Regions from separate parts of the Clostridium sp. 001 genome, predicted to be linked through region 3. Evidence: riboswitches for the same ligand, from Rfam matches in the RefSeq annotation. Region 3 holds a riboswitch; each other region holds the start of a gene.
The links. A riboswitch is a leader RNA that binds a small molecule or an ion and turns the genes downstream of it on or off. The one in region 3 is predicted to bind cobalamin.
Positions count from the first base shown of each region.

Region 1: it holds a riboswitch for cobalamin, as region 3 does, so the genes downstream of both, B5S50_RS14005 (ABC transporter substrate-binding protein) here and B5S50_RS01180 (hypothetical protein) in region 3, are expected to answer to the same signal.
Region 2: it holds a riboswitch for cobalamin, as region 3 does, so the genes downstream of both, cbiQ (cobalt ECF transporter T component CbiQ) here and B5S50_RS01180 (hypothetical protein) in region 3, are expected to answer to the same signal.

Region 1 is NZ_CP020473.1:2,999,881-3,007,512, forward strand. Features, by position in the region: gene B5S50_RS13970 (NUDIX hydrolase) at 1-341, shown strand, start outside; gene B5S50_RS13975 (hypothetical protein) at 460-627, shown strand; gene B5S50_RS13980 (hypothetical protein) at 680-928, shown strand; gene B5S50_RS13985 (GDSL-type esterase/lipase family protein) at 1,019-1,729, shown strand; gene B5S50_RS13990 (GTPase domain-containing protein) at 1,785-3,059, shown strand; gene B5S50_RS13995 (hypothetical protein) at 3,062-4,117, shown strand; gene B5S50_RS14000 (YARHG domain-containing protein) at 4,131-4,913, shown strand; cobalamin riboswitch at 4,996-5,175, shown strand; gene B5S50_RS14005 (ABC transporter substrate-binding protein) at 5,403-6,350, shown strand; gene B5S50_RS14010 (iron ABC transporter permease) at 6,376-7,425, shown strand; gene B5S50_RS14015 (heme ABC transporter ATP-binding protein) at 7,425-7,632, shown strand, end outside.
Region 2 is NZ_CP020473.1:945,406-953,037, forward strand. Features, by position in the region: gene B5S50_RS04220 (methyl-accepting chemotaxis protein) at 62-2,095, opposite strand; gene B5S50_RS04225 (energy-coupling factor ABC transporter ATP-binding protein) at 2,328-3,164, opposite strand; gene cbiQ (cobalt ECF transporter T component CbiQ) at 3,177-3,956, opposite strand; cobalamin riboswitch at 4,194-4,369, opposite strand; gene B5S50_RS04235 (cell wall-binding repeat-containing protein) at 4,554-6,065, opposite strand; gene B5S50_RS04240 (DUF503 domain-containing protein) at 6,356-6,646, opposite strand; gene B5S50_RS04245 (hypothetical protein) at 6,778-7,044, opposite strand; gene B5S50_RS04250 (cytochrome b5 domain-containing protein) at 7,080-7,493, opposite strand; gene B5S50_RS04255 (hydrogenase maturation protease) at 7,494-7,632, opposite strand, start outside.
Region 3 is NZ_CP020473.1:253,399-261,030, forward strand. Features, by position in the region: gene B5S50_RS01170 (Ig domain-containing protein) at 1-268, opposite strand, end outside; gene B5S50_RS01175 (Ig-like domain-containing protein) at 237-4,172, opposite strand; gene B5S50_RS01180 (hypothetical protein) at 4,233-4,727, opposite strand; cobalamin riboswitch at 5,034-5,220, opposite strand; gene B5S50_RS01185 (hypothetical protein) at 5,370-5,849, opposite strand; cobalamin riboswitch at 5,980-6,163, opposite strand; gene B5S50_RS01190 (Ig-like domain-containing protein) at 6,349-7,617, opposite strand.

The sequences.
Region 1 (7,632 bases), 1.9 Mb from region 3:
GCGAAAACTTTGAACAAGCATTAAGAAGAGAATTATTTGAAGAAACAGGCTTGGTATTCTATTCAATAGGATCTTGGATATGGACAAGAGAAGTAGTCTTTAATGGCAAAAAAGGAGATTTTGTTAGTTATGAGAGGTATTATCTTATTAAATCAGAGAATACAGATATATCCTTTAAAAGCATGACACCCAATGAGGTAAGAACTCTAAAGGGTTATAAATGGTGGAGCGTAGATGAGATAGTATCATCGAACGAAGAATTTTTCACGCCGCAAATTGGCAATCTTTTTTTAGAAATTATTTCTGGAAATATACCCAATAGTCCAATAAACATCAATTAGGTAATAGTCTGCTTTTTTCAAAAGCTTTGTAGGTTTTAAGTAAAATTTTACTTACAATTACATATATAAATAGTCAATATTAGATTCTCAACTACTAATGGATGATAGGTGGTAAAATATGAAAAAGAATAAATTATTTGCATTAATAAATTTCGTAATTATTTTCTTAACATTTTTTATAGGATTTGAGGTTATCAAACTAAAAAGTAATCTAATTAATTATATTATACTTGGAATAGTAGATGGATGTCTATTGTACTTATACCCGAAACTATTTGATAATTAGCAATATTTGAATTCAAATCGAACCAAATATAAATATCAAAAGGGGGAGGACTTTGAAAAGAAATTTTTCAATAGTTAGGTTTATACTTGGAATATTAATAATTATATTAGCCATAAGCATATTTATTGGCAACATTGATAGTAGAATAGTAATGCCGTATATGCTTACTTGTTTAGGTGTTTTTCAAATTTTTAATGGTTTGCACTTTTATAAGCAGGGTAAAAAATCAGATGGGATACTATTAATTTTATGCAGCATATTTATCTTTGGTGTTGTAATTAAAATTTCATTTTTCTTATAAAGTCTATAATTTAATTTAGTAATTTGTTTAAAGATGGTATAAACAATAAAGTATAGTTAAAATAATCAATGAAATAGGGGTATTAAAGTGATGGATGAAAAAACTATGGAAATACTAAGGAAACAAGATATGAAGGGTGTACGTCAGGCTATATTATATAATTATATACAGGGGCAAAAGAGAAACAAATTAAAAAGTTATAAGATACTTAATCAATCTGTTAAGAAAGGGCAAATTTTATTTGTTGGCTCTTCATTAATGGAATTTTTCCCAATTAATGAGATGCAGCAAACTTTAGAGAAAGATTGTATTATCTATAATCGTGGAATTGCAGGTTTCGTAACAACAGAATTATTAGCTTCTATGAACGAATGTATTTTTGAATTGGAACCATCAAAAATATTTATTAATATAGGAACAAATGATATGAATACACCAGATTATAAGAAGGAAAATTTAATTGGGAACTATGATAAGATTTTAACTCAAATAAGTGAAAAGCTCCCCCATTGCGAAGTGTATTTAATGGCTTATTATCCATTGAATGCAAAAGCTGACTTTCCTGGAGTAGATGAAGAATTTAAAAAAAGTAGATTTAAGACACGTACAAATGCTATTATTCTAGAAGCAAATGAAGATGTTGAAAAATTAGCTAAAAAACATAATTACAAATTTATTAATGTAAATGATGGATTAATGGATGAAGAAGGAAACTTGAAAGAAGAATTTTCAATAGAAGGTATACATATGTGGCCAAATGCATATTCAGTTATTCTTGAAAATATGAAGAAATATTTATAGCAAGCACTATGTGTTTATTTTCAACTTAGAAGATTTAATATGGAGGAGTGAGATTATGGAAATCTTTAAATTTTTCAGGAGTGGTAATAGTGAACCTAGAAATACTTATGAGAAGGCAACTTATGAAAGAGGTCCTTTTATGATAACATGTCCTTTTTGCTTTAAAAAGTTTAAATCAGATCATGTAGTATTTAGGGCTTCCCACTCGGAAAAGGGAGATCCTGAATATGAAAAGGTAGAGGATGAGCTTCTTAATAGATACTATAAAAAGATAGGAAAAGGAACATTAGGGCCAATGAATCCCATTGTTAAGGCTCAGGCACTTCCTGAAAGAAATAAGACGAGAGTGGACAAAGTACTAGTTGAAATTAAAGATAAATACGATGCAAGTACAGATGAAAGATTATGTCCTTACTGTCACAATGATTTGCCTATAACTTCAGGAAGAGGACCTTCTAAAATTATATCCGTTATAGGAGCTTCTCAAGTAGGGAAGTCCGTATATATGACAACTCTTCTTTATGTTCTTGAAAAGTATACTTGTGAAAGAATAGGGGCCTCTCTTATTGCAGGAAACTCCGGGTATAATGATGAGATAAGAGAAAATCAAGAGAGAATTTTCGAGAAAAATTTAATGCTCGATCCTACTCCCAAACAGCATGTAGAACCTTTAATAGAAAATTTGAAATTTAAAGAGGATAAAATTCCACCTTTGACTCTTATTTTTTATGATATACCAGGTGAGGGTATGACAGATAAGACCTATATGGAAAATCATGCAGAACATATAAAGAATTCAGATGGAATAATATTTCTTGTAGATCCACTTCAAATGAGGACTTTGAGGAAAAAGTTAAGCATTGTAAATAGGGAAAAAGGTGACTTTACGGAAAAGTATCAGGAACCAAAGGATATAATAGTGTATTTGTTTGAAAATTTTATATCCAAGGAATCTAAAGAAAAAACGCATATACCTACGGCAGTAGTGGTTACTAAAAGTGATATGCTTAAGAATTTAAAGGATGAAGAATATATAGGAGAGAACAGTAATATATTTAAAAATTACAATCATGAAGGATTTTTTAATTTAAATGAATTTGAAAATATTGATGGTGAAGTTAGAAAATTTTTATTGAAAGCTGATGCCCCATTTAAAGGTGCAGTGGATGCTTGTTTTAAAACTGCAGGTTATTTTGCAGTATCTTCTCTGGGTTCTAATTCCAATCATCTTGAAATAGATAGAAGCAGCAGTATAAATCCTATTAGAGTGGATGAGCCTTTTTTGTGGCTGCTTTATAAAATGAATTATCTGGATGGGGGCAGGGAATAGATATGATAGAGCAGCAGTATTATACTAGGGAAAAAAGAGGAATATTTAGCAGTACTCCAGGTTATGATACTATTGCAAAAAGCAGCGAACTTGAGGATGAATTCATAAAAGACACTATTCACAGTTTATGCTTTTATGCTGCTCCTGCATTTTTAGCCGGAGAAAAAGATTTAAGTAAATATCCTAAGGCACTTTTTTATGCAAATGCTGGAGATGGAGAAATTATAATAGGACAGTCAGCTTTTGCAGGGAAGGACTATACCTTAAAAAGGAATAGGTATTTTACTCACTGCTATATAATACCTGAGAACGAAAGAAAGTTATACATAGAAAATCCTGAAAAAATAATATACGCCTCAGGATTTGTAGAAAATTATGATATGGATAAGGGAACTTCCATAGAAAGTTTGAGAGAAGTGAAAGTTGATAGAACTTATGATGTTTTTAACTCTATAGAAGACTTGTTTTTAGTTGCTTCCATAGATAAAAATATATTTATAAATATGGTAAAAGCTTGTTTTGATGCAGCTGCTTTTAATAAAAAGATATATATTGTGGTTTCTTATAATAAAAATATGGATAAAGTTATAAAAGGAATACTAAAATATTTGTATAGGGCACTTCCTTTTGCAGTAAGGAGAAAGGTTGGTTTTACAACTTATGTGAAGCAGCCTGAAATAAAGGAGTTTATAAATATTGAATTTCTCCTTGAAGGAAGCATAAAAAGGCTTACTCAAGATGTAAAAGCAGGATATGTTTTTGATATGGCAGATAATAATTTCTATCTTGAAGGAATTGATGAAAGACATCATATTTTTATAGACTTTGTTATGAATAATATAGAAAATGAACGGGTTTTAAATGAATTTTTTATTCAGGCAGATAATGATTGTTCTAGAGAAAAATTTACCATTGATATGTATGATAATATTTTATGCCCATCTTCTCAAAATGAAGAAGTTAAAGAAAGTCCTATATGTATGAAGGAAAATGAACAAGTTGAACATAAACATAATCTAGTGTATTTTTTAAAGAAGTTATTTTCAAATAAAGATTAGAGGTGACAAGTAGATGGCTAAATGTAGAGAATGTGGTACAGAGCTTAATGAAAATGATAAGTTTTGTGTATACTGTGGTGCAAAGCAGGAAAAGGGACATGAAAGAGAAGAGGATAAAAATGACGATACAAAATACTATGGAAAAGAAAATAATAACTATAAAAAAGAAGATAAAAAGCATGAGGATAGTTTAAAAGACAGCGATACTTTTGATTTTAGTTCATCTCATGGACAAAAGAGGATAGATAGAAAAGATAAAGAGGAATTTACCAAGGAATTAGATGATACTCCAATTAAGGATAAACGGCCATTTAATTTCAAAATGATAGGTATAACTATTTTAACTATAATTGTATTTGTTGTTGCCTTTAAGATGGTATCCTCACTTATAAGTAAAGGTCCCAGCAAAAATGTTTCAAATGTGGAATCCAAGCAAAACGTTTCTTCTGATTTAAATAATAATGATGAAAATGATTCAGATAATAATTCAGGAGAATACGTGATACCTTACAGCAATACAAGGGCACTTACTAGTAATGACCTGAAAGGTATGAGTAAAAAGCAGCTGGCACTTGCTAGAAATGAAATATTTGCAAGGCATGGCTATACATTCCCTACAGAACCATATAAGAGTTATTTTGCAAGTAGGTCCTGGTATAAGCCTAATCCTAAGTATACCAATGATGGCAAGGAACTTTCTGCTCTTGAGAGACATAATGTAAAGGTCATATTAACAGCAGAAGGCCGTGGAAAATATGTATCACCTGGATATGATGCAGATTATTATAAAAAATAGGCTGGTTATTTCTTTGAAAATGCCTGGGGTATAAAAAGTAGAATTTGATATAAAATAGGAGAAATGATATACTTATTCTATAATTTAATATTGAATTTTAGGTACTTGATTGTTAAGTTTAAAAGGGAAATAAGTGAAGAACTTATGCGGTCCCGCCACTGTAATGAGGAGTATATTTATGAATTTGCCACTTGGGAACAGGGAAGGCGTAAATATACAATGAATCAAAGCCAGGAGACCTGCCTAAAATTTACGGATAGCTTACGTGGATAGGCTTTAAAGTAAAATAATTTACTTAAAAACTGTTATCTATGGGTAATAGTTTTTTTCGTTTATCCGATGACTACCTGCTCTAATACACCCACTTTTCCAAGTGGGAGTAAAAGAGCAGCTACGTCTCTGGATAACGATTTCTAAGCATCAGGTGGAGTTAAAACTCCATCTGATACTAAGAACTCTGTTTATTTAATTAATTGGAGGGAGTAACTAATGTTTAAGAGTAGCAAAAAATTTGTTTTACTAATTATGATTACGATTACGGTGTTTTTAGCAGGATGCGGAGCATCTAATACAAGCAATTCTAATATAGACAGCAGCAAAAGTGAATCTGTTAAAAATACCACTTATCCTTTAAAATTAAAAGATTCAACTAATACGGAAATTACAATTCAAAGTGAGCCTAAAAAGGTGATATCTTTATCGCCTAATGTTACAGAAACAATTTATGCATTAAACAAACAAAATCTTTTGGTAGGTAGAACTGACTTTTGCACTTATCCTACAGAAGCTTCTAAAATACCATCTGTGGGTACTATAACTGACCCAAGTCTTGAAAAAATTGTTCAGCTTAAACCGGATGTGGTAATAGCTACTAATTTAACTAAACCGGATATTTTAAAAAAGCTGCAGCAGCTTAATATAAAGGTTTTAACTATTTCAAAAAATGAAAGCTTTGAGAATACTTATAACAATATAGAAAATGTAGGAAAAGTATTGAATGCTAATAAAAAGGCATATAGTATAGTTTCAAATATGAAAGAAAAGGTTAAAGTTGTACAGGAAAAGGTAAAAGGAAAGAGCACCCCTACAGTATATTATGTAGTAAGCTATGGTACAAGTGGTGATTTTACTGCGGGAAAAGACACTTTTATAGGCAAGATGATTGAAATGTCAGGAGGCAAAAATGCTGCTTCTGATGTTACAGGTTGGAATTACAGCCTTGAAAAGCTTGTTGAAAAAAATCCTGATATACTTATATGTTCCAATAAATTTAATAGCAAAAATGGAATTAAGTCTACAAAGGGCTATAAAGATTTAGATGCTGTAAAGAAAAATAAACTTTTTGAAATGGATGAAGATATTATAAGCAGACAGGGACCTAGACTTGCAGATGGATTAGAATCCCTGGCAAAGATAATTCATCCTGAAGCATTTTAAGTATATATAAGAGAGGAATGTGCTTATGAAATTTTCCCGGAAAAAGCATTTTAAGTTGTTTTTTTGCATTTGCATAGTAATATTATTTTTTTCGGCAGTAATATCAGCTATGCTTGGTTCTGCAGACATATCCTTCAAGGAAACACTATATGTGATACTAAGTAAAATACCTATTGTGGGAAATTTAGTTTCTACAGCAAGTATGTCACAAAATCACATGCTCATAATATTACAGATACGTTTACCAAGAATAGTAACTTCAGCATTAGTTGGAATGGGATTATCAGTAGTAGGTGCATCCTTTCAGGCAATATTTAAAAATCCAATGGCAGATCCTTACGTACTTGGAGTATCTTCAGGGGCTGCTCTTGGAGCTGCAATTGGATTTATGCTGCAGCTGGATACTTTGCTTCTAGGGTCTACAGCCATTACTATGATGGCTTTTGTAGGGTCTATTGCAACTACTGTTTTGGTTTATAACATAGCCAGGGTAAAAAACAAGATACCACCAACTACACTGCTTCTGGCAGGTGTTTCTGTGAGCTTCCTTTTATCTTCAATAATATCTATAATAATGGTATTCAACAGACAGCAGGTTGAAAAAATTGTTTTTTGGACAATGGGAAGTGTTTCTGCAGCAACCTATAATCAAATATTGATGCTAATACCTTTCATATTCCTGGGTATAATTATAATACTTTTATTTTCAAGAGATTTAAATATAATGCTTACAGGGGATGATACTGCTAAAAGTTTGGGCATAGAAGTTGAAAATGTAAAAAAAATAGTACTTGCTGTTTCTTCAATAATTGTTGCAGCCTGTGTGTCTATAAGTGGTGTAATAGGATTTGTAGGACTGATAATTCCTCATGCAGTGCGTATGGTATTTGGACCTGACCATAGGGTGCTCTTGCCTTTCTCATTGATAATTGGAGCTGTGTTTATGATTATTTGCGATACGGTGGCAAGAACTATAGCTGCTCCTTCTGAAATACCTGTGGGCGCTGTAACTGCTTTATTTGGGTCTCCATATTTTATTTATCTTTTAATAAAATCTAAAAAGAGAGTGATATAATGAATAATTCAAATTTGTGTGCAGTTGAAGTTAAAAATTTAAATTACAGTTTTGATGAAGTTGATATACTTCATGATATAAACATAGATTTTAAAAAAAATAAATTTTATTCGATTATAGGGCCTAATGGTTCCGGTAAAACTACTTTACTCAAAAATATTGCTAAAACTTTAAAGCCTTATAAGAGCACGGTTTTTATAAAAGATA
Region 2 (7,632 bases), 690 kb from region 3:
TGTGTATTTAAATTTTGTGCAATTTCAAAATTAATACTCTATTGAATTAATAACAAAAAAGTTAAATTTTAAATTTGTTTATAATATCCTGCAGATTATCTGCACTCTTTTTATTATCTTCAGCAGTAGATTTTATGTCACTTAATTTTTCATTTATACTACTTGCCTTACTAGCTATTTCAGTGACACCTCTAGCACCATCACTCACAGTATTAGCTACTTCTCCTATAGCATTAGTTATTCCTTCAATAGAGGAACTTAGTTCTTCTGCTACAGCACTAAAGTCAACCATGAAATCGCTTACTATTTCAGCATCCTCGTTATACTGATTACCTGTTTTTACTAATTTATCATAATCCTTCAAAACAGTTTCATTAATAAAATTAAGAATTTTTGAAGAATTATTTGACAAATTTTCTACTGCTTCTGTAACCTTACCAACTACAATTTGAATGTTACTAACTGTTGCCGAAGATTCTTCAGCTAGTTTGCGAACTTCTTCAGCTACTACAGCAAAGCCTTTACCAGCTTCACCAGCCCTAGCTGCTTCTATAGAAGCATTCAAAGCAAGTAAATTAGTTTGATCTGTTATTGAAAGTATATCAATAGAGAGGGAATTTATTTCTTCTATAGATTTAGATTTTTCAATAGCTTTTTCTAAATCGCTTTTCACTACTGTATATATTTCATTAGTACTTTCATTCGATCTAACAGCATCATGTTTTAAATTTTCTGCCCTCTGTGCAATACTATTAGCATTAGTTGAACCATCTGCAGCTTTTTTAGCCATAGAATCCACTGTCCCACTCATTTCATCAGAAGATGCTGAAACTTCCTCTACTGTAGCTGCATTTTGCTGCATGCCTGCTGAAAGATTTTCACTTTCTGATGCAGTTTCTTCAGCATACCCTTTTAATTCAGCAATTAAATTTTCAACCATAATTGCATTAGAACTTATTGTGCCTGAAGCTTCTTTCATATTTTCAACCATTTCCCTCAATACTTTTCTCATGTTTGTCATAGCACGAAACATTGTTCCAACTTCATCATTATATTTGTATAGTTTTTCAAAACTTTTATCATATTTTAAATCCAAATTAGCTGTTTTATTTACAAGATCAACTATTTTTATAATAGGATTTGTAATTTTTAATGAAAATGCATAACCTATTCCTATAGCTATAATTGACAACACCATTGCTATAAGTATTATAGCATAAGTTGTAGCTCTTATATCTTTGAGCATCTCTGACCTGTCAGCAGTTATTACTATAACCCAGTTTGTTTCAGGTATAACTCCATAGCCTGCTATTTTTTCCTCTTTGTTAAAAACATATTTCACTAAACCCCCTTTTATACTTTCACCTCTATTCAATTTATCAGCTATAGCTTTTATTTCAGGTGTTTCAATCGGTTTACCTATTTTGCTATTAGTTGGATGATAAATTATTTTACCTTTGTTATCCATCAATAAACTGTAACTAGATGAAAATTCACTTATTTTGATACCAGATAAATATTTTGAAAAACTAGTTCCATATATGGCCATTCCAACATATCCCAAAATTTGATCATTTGCTTTAATCGGATTTGTAAAAACTATTATAGGTTTATTGCTTATTTTTGATAGAACTATCTCACTTATAGAACTTTTACCTTCAAGGGTAGGCTTATTATAGGACCTATCACTTAAACTTTTACCTATGTAGCTTTTGTCACTATCTGAAATTATATTTCCTTTAGTATCTACTAAAAATGCGTGTTCAAGATTTTTAGATTTTTTTACATAGTCCTGTAACGTTAAATTCATATCCTGTCGTTGTTTATTAAAATCTTCACTATTCGGAGAATCTTCATTTATTTTCATTAAATTTTTAACTACATTTTTTTCTGAAAAAATTCTAGCTGCCAAAGCTTCTTTTTCTATTATCACACTTATAGTTTCTGAAGAGCTTCCAGTTATCCCTAGTATTTCACTATTAGTTTTCTCTTCCACTATGCCGCTAGATCGATTGCTAACAAAAAAAGTCGTTATGGACATTAGAACAACAATAATAGCTGCTATTAGTATTGGTATTTTTCTTTTTATAGACATAATACTCTCCTTCCATATTTGAATCTATTAATTCTATTTTCGTATATTTGAGCTTTAGGTTTAATTTAATTTAAATTCAAAGCTTAAACATTAAAAATATTTTACAAAAAAGTGTGCTAAATAGTAAAAGAGAAGTTATATAAAAATACCACAACTAAGTATTCTCATACAACTTCTCTTAAATAAGATAAGCTATAAAATATATTCTGTGAAAATTGTAAATTATTAAAATTCAAAAAATATTTTTACTTTTTTCCAACAAGTTTTTCGCTTGTCCAATTGTAAGGGGCAAATCATCCACATTTAAAATTCCATCTTTATTTAAAATTTCAATTAAATGTGCTACTCTAGGAAGTCTTAAATTAATCTTACGAATAATTTCCTTTTTATTAAATACTTCTTCAGTAGTTCCCCCCATTATAATCTTTCCTCTATCTAGAAGATAAACTTTATCCGCAAGAAGTGGAACTGTATCCACGTCATGTGTTGCAAAAATTAAAGTAATTCCAAGTTTTTTATTTATAGAATCCAAAAGTCTAATTAATTTGTGCACTCCTCGTGGATCAAGTGCTGCGGTTGGCTCATCCAATACCATAACTTTTGGTTTCATAGCAAGTACACTTGCAAGTGCAATTCTCTTTTTTTGTCCACCGCTTAAATTGTGAGGGCTTTTATCTTCATAACCTGACATTCCCACTGTTTTTAAAGCCCACTCTATAGTATCCTCTAACTTTTTTCCATTAAATCCCATGTTTAAAAGTCCATAGGCAATTTCCTGCCTGACTGTAGGGTTAAAAAGCTGGTCATCAGAATCCTGAAATACCATTCCCACACTGCGCCTAATCTCTACTAAATTTCTTTTACATACTTCCATACCATTTACAGTGATAGTTCCAGATGTAGGTTTTAAAATCCCATTAAATAGGTGAAAAAGTGTAGACTTTCCCGCACCATTTGGGCCAAGTATTGCTACCTTCTCCCCACCTTTTATTTTCATATTAATATCTTTAAGTGCCATACTCCCATCACCATAAGCATAACTAACTTGAGACACATCAATAATTTCCATAAACATTCTCCTTTAAATCAATACATTTGCAATAATTAGAACAATCAATAAAATTACACCTACTACTCCAAGTCCAAAATCCTTAGAAGGTACTGGATATGTAAAAAATTTAGCTTCTATACTATCTTCATTATATCCCCTTGACAGCATGGCATTATAAACTCTTATACTTCGATCTAAAGATTGTATTATAACATAGACTGCTATTTCCGCAGTATCTTTAATCTGATGAAACCAACTAGACTTATATCCCATACGACTCAACTGAGCATGTCTCATACTTTTTCCCGTCTCTTCAATAATAAATATATACCTATACATCATATCTGCCAAGTCCACTATTATAGATGGCATTTTAAATATTCTAAGGGTTTCAAGTATTTCAATCATAGGCGTACAAAATGATAGTACACAAGCTAAACTAACAGCTGCCATTATTCTAAGCATTAGTAAAATTCCAAGGTCAAGTCCTTCTTTATAAATATATAAATGATAACTTCCAAATGAGATATAAGTTAAAACATGACTACCATTAGTAAAAAGCATACTTATAAATACAATCCAGGCTATTCCAAAAGGTATGAGTAATCTTTTTACAAGCCTTTTCAATGGCAAATGTAATGTATAATACCCAAATAAAGATAGCACCCATAAAAAAGTTACCAAATACCAATGTGAAAGGAAAGTAGCAATAATAATACCACTTAAAAACAAAACTGTTTTGACTCTCCCATCTAAACAATGTAAAAAACTATTTTTATCATACATTTTTCTAAATGAAGCTAGTTCCATAATTTTATTCTTCCCCTTTGACTTTAATTTGCCGAACATCTTTCCCCAGTAATGTCCAACTATCAATCCTGCAGAAAAAACACCTAATTCTTCATCACGTTACAGGACGTCCAATTTTTAATAATCTTTTCGTAAACGATTTTACCCTTCCTAGAGAAACCTAGGAAGGGTAAATTATAATAACTGAAATAATATACTATAACAAAGGTCACCTCCCTATCACTCGTAGAGTTTAATGGTTCCTAAAGCAACATAGGCAGGTCTTCTGACTTAAGATCATCATCCCTATAGCCTTCCCAGTTTCCCAGTGACATATAATAAGGACTCCTCTTTTCACAGCGGCGGGACCGTGCAGACTTTCCATCTGGCTTCCCTTTTCAGCATAATAATGCACCTATATCTTTTTTATATTCTTTTATCAATAATTGCTTTTCTAATTATGATATATAACTATTTAATGCAATTTTCTCACAATATTTCTTTCATGTCAAGTATGCTACTTAATGCCCTGCAATTCGTAATTTGGAAATTCATTATTGTAAAATGGCACATATATTTTTCACTTTTATGAGTCTTTTACTTAGAAATACCACGAATCTAGTTTTCATACATAAAATAAGCAATAGCATCTTTTAATACTGTAGCAAAATCCACATTTCTCTTATGATAAACATTTCCTCCATATTCATTAGATTGATTATCACATATATAAGCATAATCATAACTTTTTGGGTCACACCACTTCATGAAAGTATAGGTATGGCTTGGACCATTCGTTGTAAAGCATATATCACCAGGTCGAAGTTTTGCTAAATCCTCACACTTAGTCCACCCTCTTTGTAAAAGTTGTGATGTAAATTGTACAGTATTACATACCCACTCTGGCAAATCAGTAAGTCCTGATCTTCTCAAAGCTTCACTTTGAAAATATACACAGTTATTGCTTGTGTCACCACCGTGAAGCTCAATAGCTCTATTTAAAACTGATTGTCTATGATCTTCATCGCTAAGATAATTATAAAGATTTTTCTGCAACTCAGAATGGGAAGCAGAAGTATCTGTTGGTGTAGTCGGCTCAGGTGATGGGTCAACTGGTTCTGGCTGCGGCTGCGGTTGTGGCTCAGGTGATGGTTGAGGCTTGTCCGACGTTTTGCCATTTGTCAAAGTTGCCACTATGTCTCCAGTTATCCCAGCTTCACCGCCAAATACATATAACTTACTAAAGCTTTTATTTTCTATAAAACATTGTGTTACAGGAGCTGTACTGCTTCCTACCAAAACTATCGGATTTGAATTTAATGCAGCAAAAGCTGATCCGCTTAAAGCATCTGCAAAGTCTTCTGAATAAGCCAGACAAATCGAACTAAAATCAAATTTATCAGAAAAAGCATTTATTATATTTATATTTCTTTCATATTTATCGCTTCCAGAAATCCTCTTAACATTTGGAAACTTAGATGACACAGCATCACTTATTATGTCTTGTCCACCCAATACATAAGTTACCGGTATATTTTTACTTTCTACCAATTGACTTACTGAATCTGGTACTGAATCCTTTGGGACTAATATAATTGGCATCTGCAATTTTGCAGCTATAGAAGCTATAGAAAGTGCATCAGTATAATCACTATCTGTAGTTAAGATTATTCCATTATATATCCCTATTTGATTTGCCACTGATACAGAGGTCTCAGTTCTGTTAAGTCCAGAAAATCTTTCAGTTGGTATATTCATTTCATGAAGTTCATCGTCAACTTCATTGCTTATAACTCCAGTGCCTCCTACAATAAAAACTTGTTTAACATTTAATCTCTTTATTTGCTCAATTGTAGTATTCTCTAGTCTATCACTGCCATTTAAAAGTATTGGTGCATTATACTTTTTAGCTAAGGTTGATGCACTTAAAGCATCTGGAAAGTTATATCCATTCACAATAACTGCATAGTTGGAATTTTTCCAGCCTTGATTTACTATTTGTGAACAGGTTCCATATCTATCTTGTCCACCTAATCTTATAGATTCTGGTGAAGCTGCACTAGCTTTTGCACCAAAAAATATAAATATAAACATAAAAACAGAAAGTAAAACAATTAATTTTTTTCTCATATGTACACCCCTTATTATTTAGTAATCAGCTTTCACACATACGATATTTTGACTTAATATAAAAACCTTGTGAAGCAAAGCTCGCAAGTTAAGAATTAATAATGAAAAATTAATAGTGAAGGATGATTTTTAGCTATCGCAAAAAATCTTTAAATTTATATAACTCATCAATATTTCGCTTTAGCGAAACGAGTGATGAAAAGCTTAATCAAATATTTTTTGTAGTGTAACGGAGAAAAATCCACATTAACTATTAATTCTTCATTCTTAACTATTAATTAAACGCTGCTTCATATACCTTCAACATCTTCTTTTTGAATATCTATTATTTCTGCGTCAGTATTATTTTCTACAAAAGTTATGATATTTTCCATTGTTGAATCTACTTGTGCAGAAGTTCCACATATTCCTGCAGCTCCTATAACTATCATTTGATGAACATCCTGCTCATCAACTTCTGCCACAGATACGTTAAACTTATTTTTTAACTTTTGAACTATGCTTTTTACTACCATTCTTTTTTCTTTTAATGAATGAACCCAAGATGCTCTCAAGGTAATTTTCATAAGCAATATTTTCATATGTTTCACCATCTTTTCATTATAAGTATAATTTGCTTTCTGTTTTCCTGTCAACTTTTGATTATAGAAATAGTTTTACAATAGCACAAATAATCTCTTCAATTATGCCCTCCAAATTGCTAATATCATTTCTACTTTTCATCTTCATATTGGTAACCTTCTATATTTTTAATTATTGCCATTTGATCAGGCAAATTTTCAATTTCAATTTTAACTTCTGTTGATTCATCAGTTATGTCTTCATTATAGTTTCTCAAATAATCATAAAGATTATTTTCATTAACATGACTGTAACTATTTACAGCTATAACTACTTTACCTATCTTTAAAATCTTATTTGAACTGCAGCATTCACTTAAAGCCCTAGATATTTTACTCAATAAAATCATATCATGCATTTATTATTTACCCCTTTTTCAAAACTAATTTGTTATTAAATTTTTAACTCTCCCACTTTAGGTAGACCATTTAATATCTTTATTTCTCCACTGTGACATGCCCTAAATTGTAAAGTTAAGTCTTTTCCAGCATACAGACCAAAATGCGTCCCTCCACCCCATACAGGAGACAAACTCACATCATACACTATTCCATTTACAGCAACATACGCCGGAGAGCCACCAGCACCATTGTATTTTGAAAGTTCTTCCAAAGTAAATTGTTTTTCCTGTCTTACTATATCTTTGTTCATTGTATTCATTAGTTTTTCTAATTCCCCTATTTGAATATTCATGAGATGTCCATAATAGCTTTTTATAAAAGGGCATACAGCAAACATACTACTTTTTTTATAAAAAGTTATTTTTCGCCTAATTATCTTCAGCTTTTTCATTAAATAAAAATCCAACTATTTTTCCTCCTCTGCTCTATCATTCAATCTCAGAAAAATATTTTTCAATACATCTTTTGAAATATCCTTAAGCTTACTTTGTAAATTATGGCTAAGTCCCAATTTAAAGCTTACACTAGCTGCTTCAATTTCAATA
Region 3 (7,632 bases):
TACCACAAATTATCGTGGTAGAATCAGGATATTTTGTGTCTTTAGTATTGTCCTTAGTAAAACTTGTATCCGTTAAGTCTAATACAGAAAGATTGGTACAACCCGAAAAACAACCGCCCCCCAATTGTGTTACACTACCTGGTATTTTCATATATTCCAGTGACGTGCAGCCACTGAAAGCTAAGTTGCCTACACTTTTAACCGTATTTGAAATTTCTACAGAAGCTAAAAGTTTACTATTTGAAAAACATGAAATCTGTTTTTGCATAAATATATGCCGTTCCTGGATTAACTCCTGTTATTACACCTTCACTTGAAACTTTAGCCACATTTGCATCAGTACTTCCCCATACAACCCCTTTATCTGATGGAATTTCATTTGCAATTTTTTTAACTCCACCTGTTTTTATTGATATCTGACCGGGTGATAGTTTAGCACTTTTACCACAAATTATCGTGGTAGAATCAGGATATTTTGTGTCTTTAGTATTGTCCTTAGTAAAACTTGTATCCGTTAAGTCTAATACAGAAAGATTGGTACAACCCGAAAAACAACCGCCCCCCAATTGTGTTACACTACCTGGTATTTTCATATATTCCAGTGACGTGCAGCCACTGAAAGCTAAGTTGCCTACACTTTTAACCGTATTTGAAATTTCTACAGAAGCTAAAAGTTTACTATTTGAAAAACATGAAAAAGGAATACTTGGTATTCCTTCAGGTAATTTAATAGAAGTCAGTTTACTAGAAGTAAATGCAAACATTTTATTTTTTATGTCTTTCATACCTGTACATCCACTAAAGTCCAAACCCTTTGGTATTGTCCAGTCAAATTTAAGTTTTTTAAAACTAAGGTTTGTTAAATCTTTGTTATCCGACAGGTTTATAGCTGATACTCCTTTAAGATATTTCATTACATCCATATCACTATCGGTAATATCTAAATTTGAAAGGTCAATAGTTCCTTTTATAGATGCTAGATCATCCGGTGTGAAATATCCCTCATAGTCACTGTCTTTTCCTGCTGCTAGGGCAAGTTTGTTTTTCAACTTTACATTATTAATAACAATAGCTCCCTGACCATCAACAACTGTTACAGCACAAGATGCCGTTTTATTTCCATCTTCAGTATTTGCCGTTATAGTTGCGGTTCCTACTTTTATTGCCGTTACTTTTCCACTTTTATCTACCGCTGCTACTGCAGGATCACTGCTTGACCAATCCACCTTTTGGTTAGTTGCATCGTTTGGTGTTATGGTTGGCGTAAGCTGCAATGCAGCTTTTGGTATCAACTTAACACTTGTTTTGTCGAGAATTATTCCCGTCACACTTACATTTTCTTTTATTGTTATTGTGCACTGTGCTTTTGCATCCCTGTTGTCTTCAGATACGGCTGTTATTACGGCTGTTCCTTTTTTTAATGCTGTTACCTTTCCATTTTCATCCACTGATGCCACTGTAGGATCACTGCTTGACCAATCTATTTTTGTATTAGTTGCATATTTAGGCGTTATAGCCGCTGTAAGCTGCAGTGTATCTCCTTTCATTAGATCTGCACTCGTTTTATCAAGACCTATTCCTGTTACTTTTACTGGCTGTGATTGTGACAGCTTTTTCTCTGCGTCAGTCAATTTATCCATCGTTTCCTGTTTTATTGAAGCTTTTTTAACATCACTTAATTCATCATATGCAGCTCTTGCGGCATCAACCTTTTCCTTATCAGCTGAAGTAATTTTATATACATCCGGCAGTGCTGCTATGGCATTGTTTACAGGGACTGTAGAATCTTTGACATCTGTACAATCAAAAATCGAGACTCTGCCTTCAGCTGCACGTACAAGCGAATCCAATCCCCTACATATTTGTGCAGATTCATAAGATGAATTATCAAAATCAGTAGTACCATTTTTCACATCAAACTTCTCAAGTACACCATCCAAAATAGTCTTGCCGTCTTTTATATACATCTTGTCAAAAATATTGGCATGTGCCATTCCAAGTGTCATATACACCTGGGCATTGGTCCAGGCATTATTTAAATCAATTTTGCCATCAAGATCTACACTGCCGCCCCAGAAAGATCCCTTATAAGTCTGGGCATTTGAAAACTGTGCAAATACATGATCCATAGCCTGTTTTACGTCATAGTACTTGTCTCCTGGTTTTGCATCTGGATTACAATAAGCTGCAATTGGTTGTAATTTCATAGTCCACATATCAGGAGTAGTATTTCCTATTACTGCTGACCCATCAGCACCTTTTGACCCAAGTGCACCCTTGGCCCATTCATGTATATATCCATCTAAATCATCTTTAGTAATGTGCTTTCCATCATTAGGAATAAGATTAATATAATTACGAGAAGTTAATGCATAAATTGCATACTGCGGCGTAAAATATTGATTTGATGCTTTCACATACTCCTTATTTGAAATTATGTCTATTAAATCATAAGCTTTTATATCTCTTGGATCATAGCCTATAGCAGTAATTGCCAGAACTAACTTCTCCCATTCCGTCATCTTTACATCCCGAGCAGTTACCCCTGCATCTTTCATTTTCTGCAAGCCTGTCTGTATACTCTTAAACCAGTCATCATAATATCCTGCCCTTATTCCCTTATAGCCAGAACGGGCCGATGAAAATATTCCCCAGTCCTCATCTGAAAAAGTAACAGTTTCTTCTTTTCCTGGAGCCGCAGATTTGTCTCCACCCCAGCTAAATTCAGGTACATCTCCTGCAATACCTAGCTTGGTGCCTAATTTGGTATAAAGAATATCTTCTGCCTTTTTTGCATCTTCAATCTGCTGTTTTTGTTCATCTTGTGTAGGTCCTGCTGCACCATTATCAAGGAGTTTAGCAGTCGATGGAAGTACTTTACCAAGTACAAACTGATAATCCTCATTTGAATTATAATTTATCTTAACCTTACTGGTATCAATATCTATAGGCACGTCTCCAATAGTTGGTGCATTTAAAAATACATCTCCACTATAGGTTACGCTAACATTATATTTGCTTATTAGCTCTTTATCTTCATCAGATCTTGGGACTATTTTAAAAGTTGCCGTTGTCTTAAGACTATCATCTGTATTATAAATAATTGGGGAAGTAGGAACAATATAAGTTTTATCATCAGCCGTTACCTGCACATCTACAGTCACTTTTGCTGCTGTTTTTTGTGTGTTTTCTGAATTTAAATATGGATATCCATTATTTGAAGAATCTATTTTCCAGGTTTTATCAAAATCAAAGTCTAGAGCTGTATATGTATCTTTATTTTTCATTTCTGCAGTTGTATAACCTTTGGGGTTACCATTATCAGAAGAAGATGGGGTGTACCCTAATACATCTTTATCATACGCACAATTTTCTGCACTTGTGGTAACTCCAGTTTTACTATCATAATAGGTTGAACATAGGATTGGTTGGCATTTATCGCTATGTTCACCAGTATAATTTCCTGTAAATTCACCATAAAAATAGCAGTGATCTAATTGTTCACCACCCATTGAACAAATTCCTGCATATCCCACCATTTCCTCTGATGATTGATTATCAATAATTACATTACTGTAACAATCTTTTAAGTACCCAGCTGCAATACTACTTGTTTGTCCAATTGTATCCCTAGCAACTATTCCTGCTTCAAAAAAAACTTTAACCTTATTTGTAATTGTTCCTGTTGAAGAACAGCGAATAATTGTTCCACTTGCTTCATTAGCAATTAGTCCATAATTTTCAATTTTATCACCTTCAATAACTACGTTAGCATCAATCCTAGCATTCTCCACAATACCATCTTTATTAATAATATTGAACAAGCCGGATTTAGGATCATTATAGTTACTTATAGTATGAAATTTTCCATTAAAAGTACCATTAAAAGTATTTTGTGTTGTAAAAGATTTCAAAGGTAATTCAGATTTACCTACATCAATATCCTGAGTTAACAGAACATTTTTACCCGAATAGTCTATTCCCTTATCAATATCTTCCCTAAGCTTGTTTAAATCTTGTACTGAACTTACAGTGTAATTTCCATCTTTATCCTCAGTTAAAGATGGAGTTGATGCTGCCTGAGTATCTGCTATAACCGGGTATGGTGCAAATGTCATTAATGTAAATATAAGCATCATAACAAAACTGACCTTTTTCCATATCTTTTTCATTTCATTCTCCTTTCTAAATTATAAGATTATGTAATATAAACTAATCTTAATATTATTTTTTTAGGTTCTTGCTTGTACACCACCTCCTGAAAAGGACTTTTTGTATTCCTCAATTATAGGCTTAAAATATTTTTTCTCACCCTTTTTTCTGCATTCTATTGCGTCTTCCAATTTATCAAAATATCCTAAATGTTTTTCTTTTCCTGCAAGAGTTAAGCGAACTCTCCATTTACTTCTTTTTTTATCCCAATTAATACCTTTGTAACCACTAGAATTACTAGAAGAAATTTTGCGTGTTAATTGGCCAATTTTTGTTCCTTTAAATCTATCTACATTAGTTGCTTTAACCTGAATAATTTTAGTATGTTCTATCATCAAACATCCACAACTTCTAGTTCCACCATCTATTAAATGTCTTTCTCTAACTTTTACTTTGTTTCCACAGTCACATAAGCAGTTCCAAATAACACCCCTATCTTTATATTTTTTATTTGCAACAGACATAACTGTTAAACGTCCAAATTTCTTTCCTGTTAAATCTTTAAATCTGTTCATTTTCTCACCTCAATTTATGTATTTTGCCGCCGACTTCCTTCAAATTCCGCGTCACCATGGACACCCTTGTCTTAATCTATGCACTTTGGTACTATCAACCCATACTAGGGACTTTCACCCTTTAAATTGCGTCCATGCTGGGTGCACCATAATAAAAGAGACCTTCCTTCGAAAGTCCCTTTTATTACATAAGCATTATATATGACTAATAAACTAAAAAAGAACCACTAGGGTTCTCTCATGTCAATATAACCGTTTACTTTTAATTATAAACAGCTTAAATATAGTAACATCTTCCCCTCCGAAAGAATTAACAACATATCAGGCAGGCTTCCTGGCTCAGATTCATCTTACTCCCCTGTCTTCCCAGATATAAAAATCCAGTGACATAATTAGGGTTTCATCCTCCATACAGTAACGGTGGGCTGCAGTGCTTTTTACACTTTTCCTTTTAACTATCGCATTTGACAGCACCTAATACTAAATATTAAATTTTTATTATCTTTATATTAAGGTTAGTACATAATTTTTCAAAAGTCAACATAATCTTCTATAAGGAATTCTATTTTGCTCATAGAATTTTTTATGAACCAAAATACCTATATGCCTATTTAAGCTGTAAAAATAACTGTATATTTATTTTTAAATTATATTAACTTGTTTTTCCAAATTGTTAAATTTAATTTTTTGAGGTAAAAAATCACAGAATATCTTTTTGTCATTTAAAGTATCTCCGTCATAACCGCTGTTAAAGTATGCAAGTAAAGTATTTTCATCAATACAATGAATCCATTTCTCTAAGCTATCACTAAATTCAAAATCTTCTTCAAATATAGTATCGTCTTGATACATACTTATAATGTTATACAAATACATATCAAGCTTTAGAACTTCATTAATATTTTGAATATTTATTCCATCTTGTTCCACAATTTCTTTTTCTTTTAATGAATAAACATCATAATAATTTTCAAGTTCTTTATAAAATCCCACTACTTTTTTGAGATACTTATAAAAATATACATTATTAATTTTTACTTTTATTTTATTACTTTTATTTAAATAAGAAATCAATCCTGGTTTATATTCAGAAAACTGCGTCTGATAAAAATAATGATTCATAAAAAATCCTCCCTTAAAAAAAAATTCCTTTTAACAAAAGCGTTAAAAGGAAATAGTATAAAAAAGTTTGATTAGTCATAGAAAATCTAACAAAACTATCATTATAACACTCCCCCTATCACTCGTAGAGATATTTGTGTAAAATATAGGTAGGTCTTCTGACTCAAGATTCACCATTTTAGTACGCCTTCCCAATATTTAAGTGGCATAATGTACTAAAACTCCTCTATTACAGCTACGGGATAGTTCAGGATTTTCACCTGATTCCCTTTTAATTAATCAAATTAGATTAAACCCATATTTATCTTTATAGAACTTAATTATAATTTATACCTATTACAGTTTAATGTCAATCTCCAAATACATTTTTTTAGCTTTAAAATATAAGATGCTTCTATTTGATGGAATAGGATTAAATTTAGTTGAAGGCAAGTATACATTATTGAAAATTTATGAGTTTTGCTAGAAATATTAGCAAAACCCATCTTATAAAAATCTTTTATTTATTTGACTGAACAGGTATATCTATAATATCTGAAAGGGGATTCATATTTTCAAGGCTGTCCCATACAAATGCCTTTAATTTATATATTCCCTCTTCTGGAAGCTTCATAATACCTGTCAAAATAGATGAATCTCCATTTTTTATTGTCTGTTTTCCACATACATAGTTGATGAATTTAGCACCTTCATCATATAGTGCTACTATAAGCGATTCATCCTGATCCTTACCTGAATTATTTTCTGCCTTTATATATACTCTTGCATCATCACCTAATTTAAATGAACTATCCTTTATAAGATTAGTTATCTTTATTGGTTTTGGTGTGTTATTTTCCGTAACAGTAATTGTACACTGTGCTTTTGCGTCCTTGTTGTCTTCGGATACCGCTGTTATAGTTACTGTCCCTGCCTTTAATGCCGTTACCTTTCCATTTTCATCTACTGCTGCTACCGTAGAATCACTGCTTGACCAATCTACCTTCGTGTTAGATGCATTCTCTGGTGTTACAACTGCTGTAAGCTGCAGTATATCTCCTTCTGTCAAGTTAGCTTCCATTTTATCTAAAGCTATAGATTCTACTTCTTTTATGCCCTGACCATCATCTTTAAATGTTGTTATTGTATCTCCATCTTTTAGTTGTGTATCCTTTTGATTATAAGTACTGTTGTCACCATTTAAAGTGTAACTCCAAAACTGCGTATCATCTTTTGACATTAAAGCTCCTGCTGCTAGAGAAGATTTATCAAAATCTTGTCCATGCTTTTTTAAACCTTCCATGATTGCAGCATTAATAGAATTATTATTCAATACAGTAACCTGTTCACTGAAACTATTATCCTTTTGCACATTTTTTACAGTTACATTTACAAAATCATTTTGAATTGAGTCATAACTAGGCAATAAATCATCATAATTTTTAGCATAAAAAAATAATAGATAATCTCCATCTTTTACACTTTGAGATTTAGGATAATTTTTAGGCGTTGTATAATTAACTTTATACATCCATCCACTTTGAGATCCATAATTACAATCATCAGTGCCATTTTTCTGTCCAGCTATGCTATCTACCATTCCGGTATCTTTAACTTCTACATCTAACCCTGTGGCTTTCAATACATCTTCAGCAGTGGCATTTCCTTTTACTTTAATTTGCTGTGGACTAAAAAGATTTTCATTATACATTCCTACTACTGCTGCATTAACATTTATATCATTACTATTTTCATCTGCAAAAACACTTCCTACATTTATTCCTATCATACTCACTATCATCAT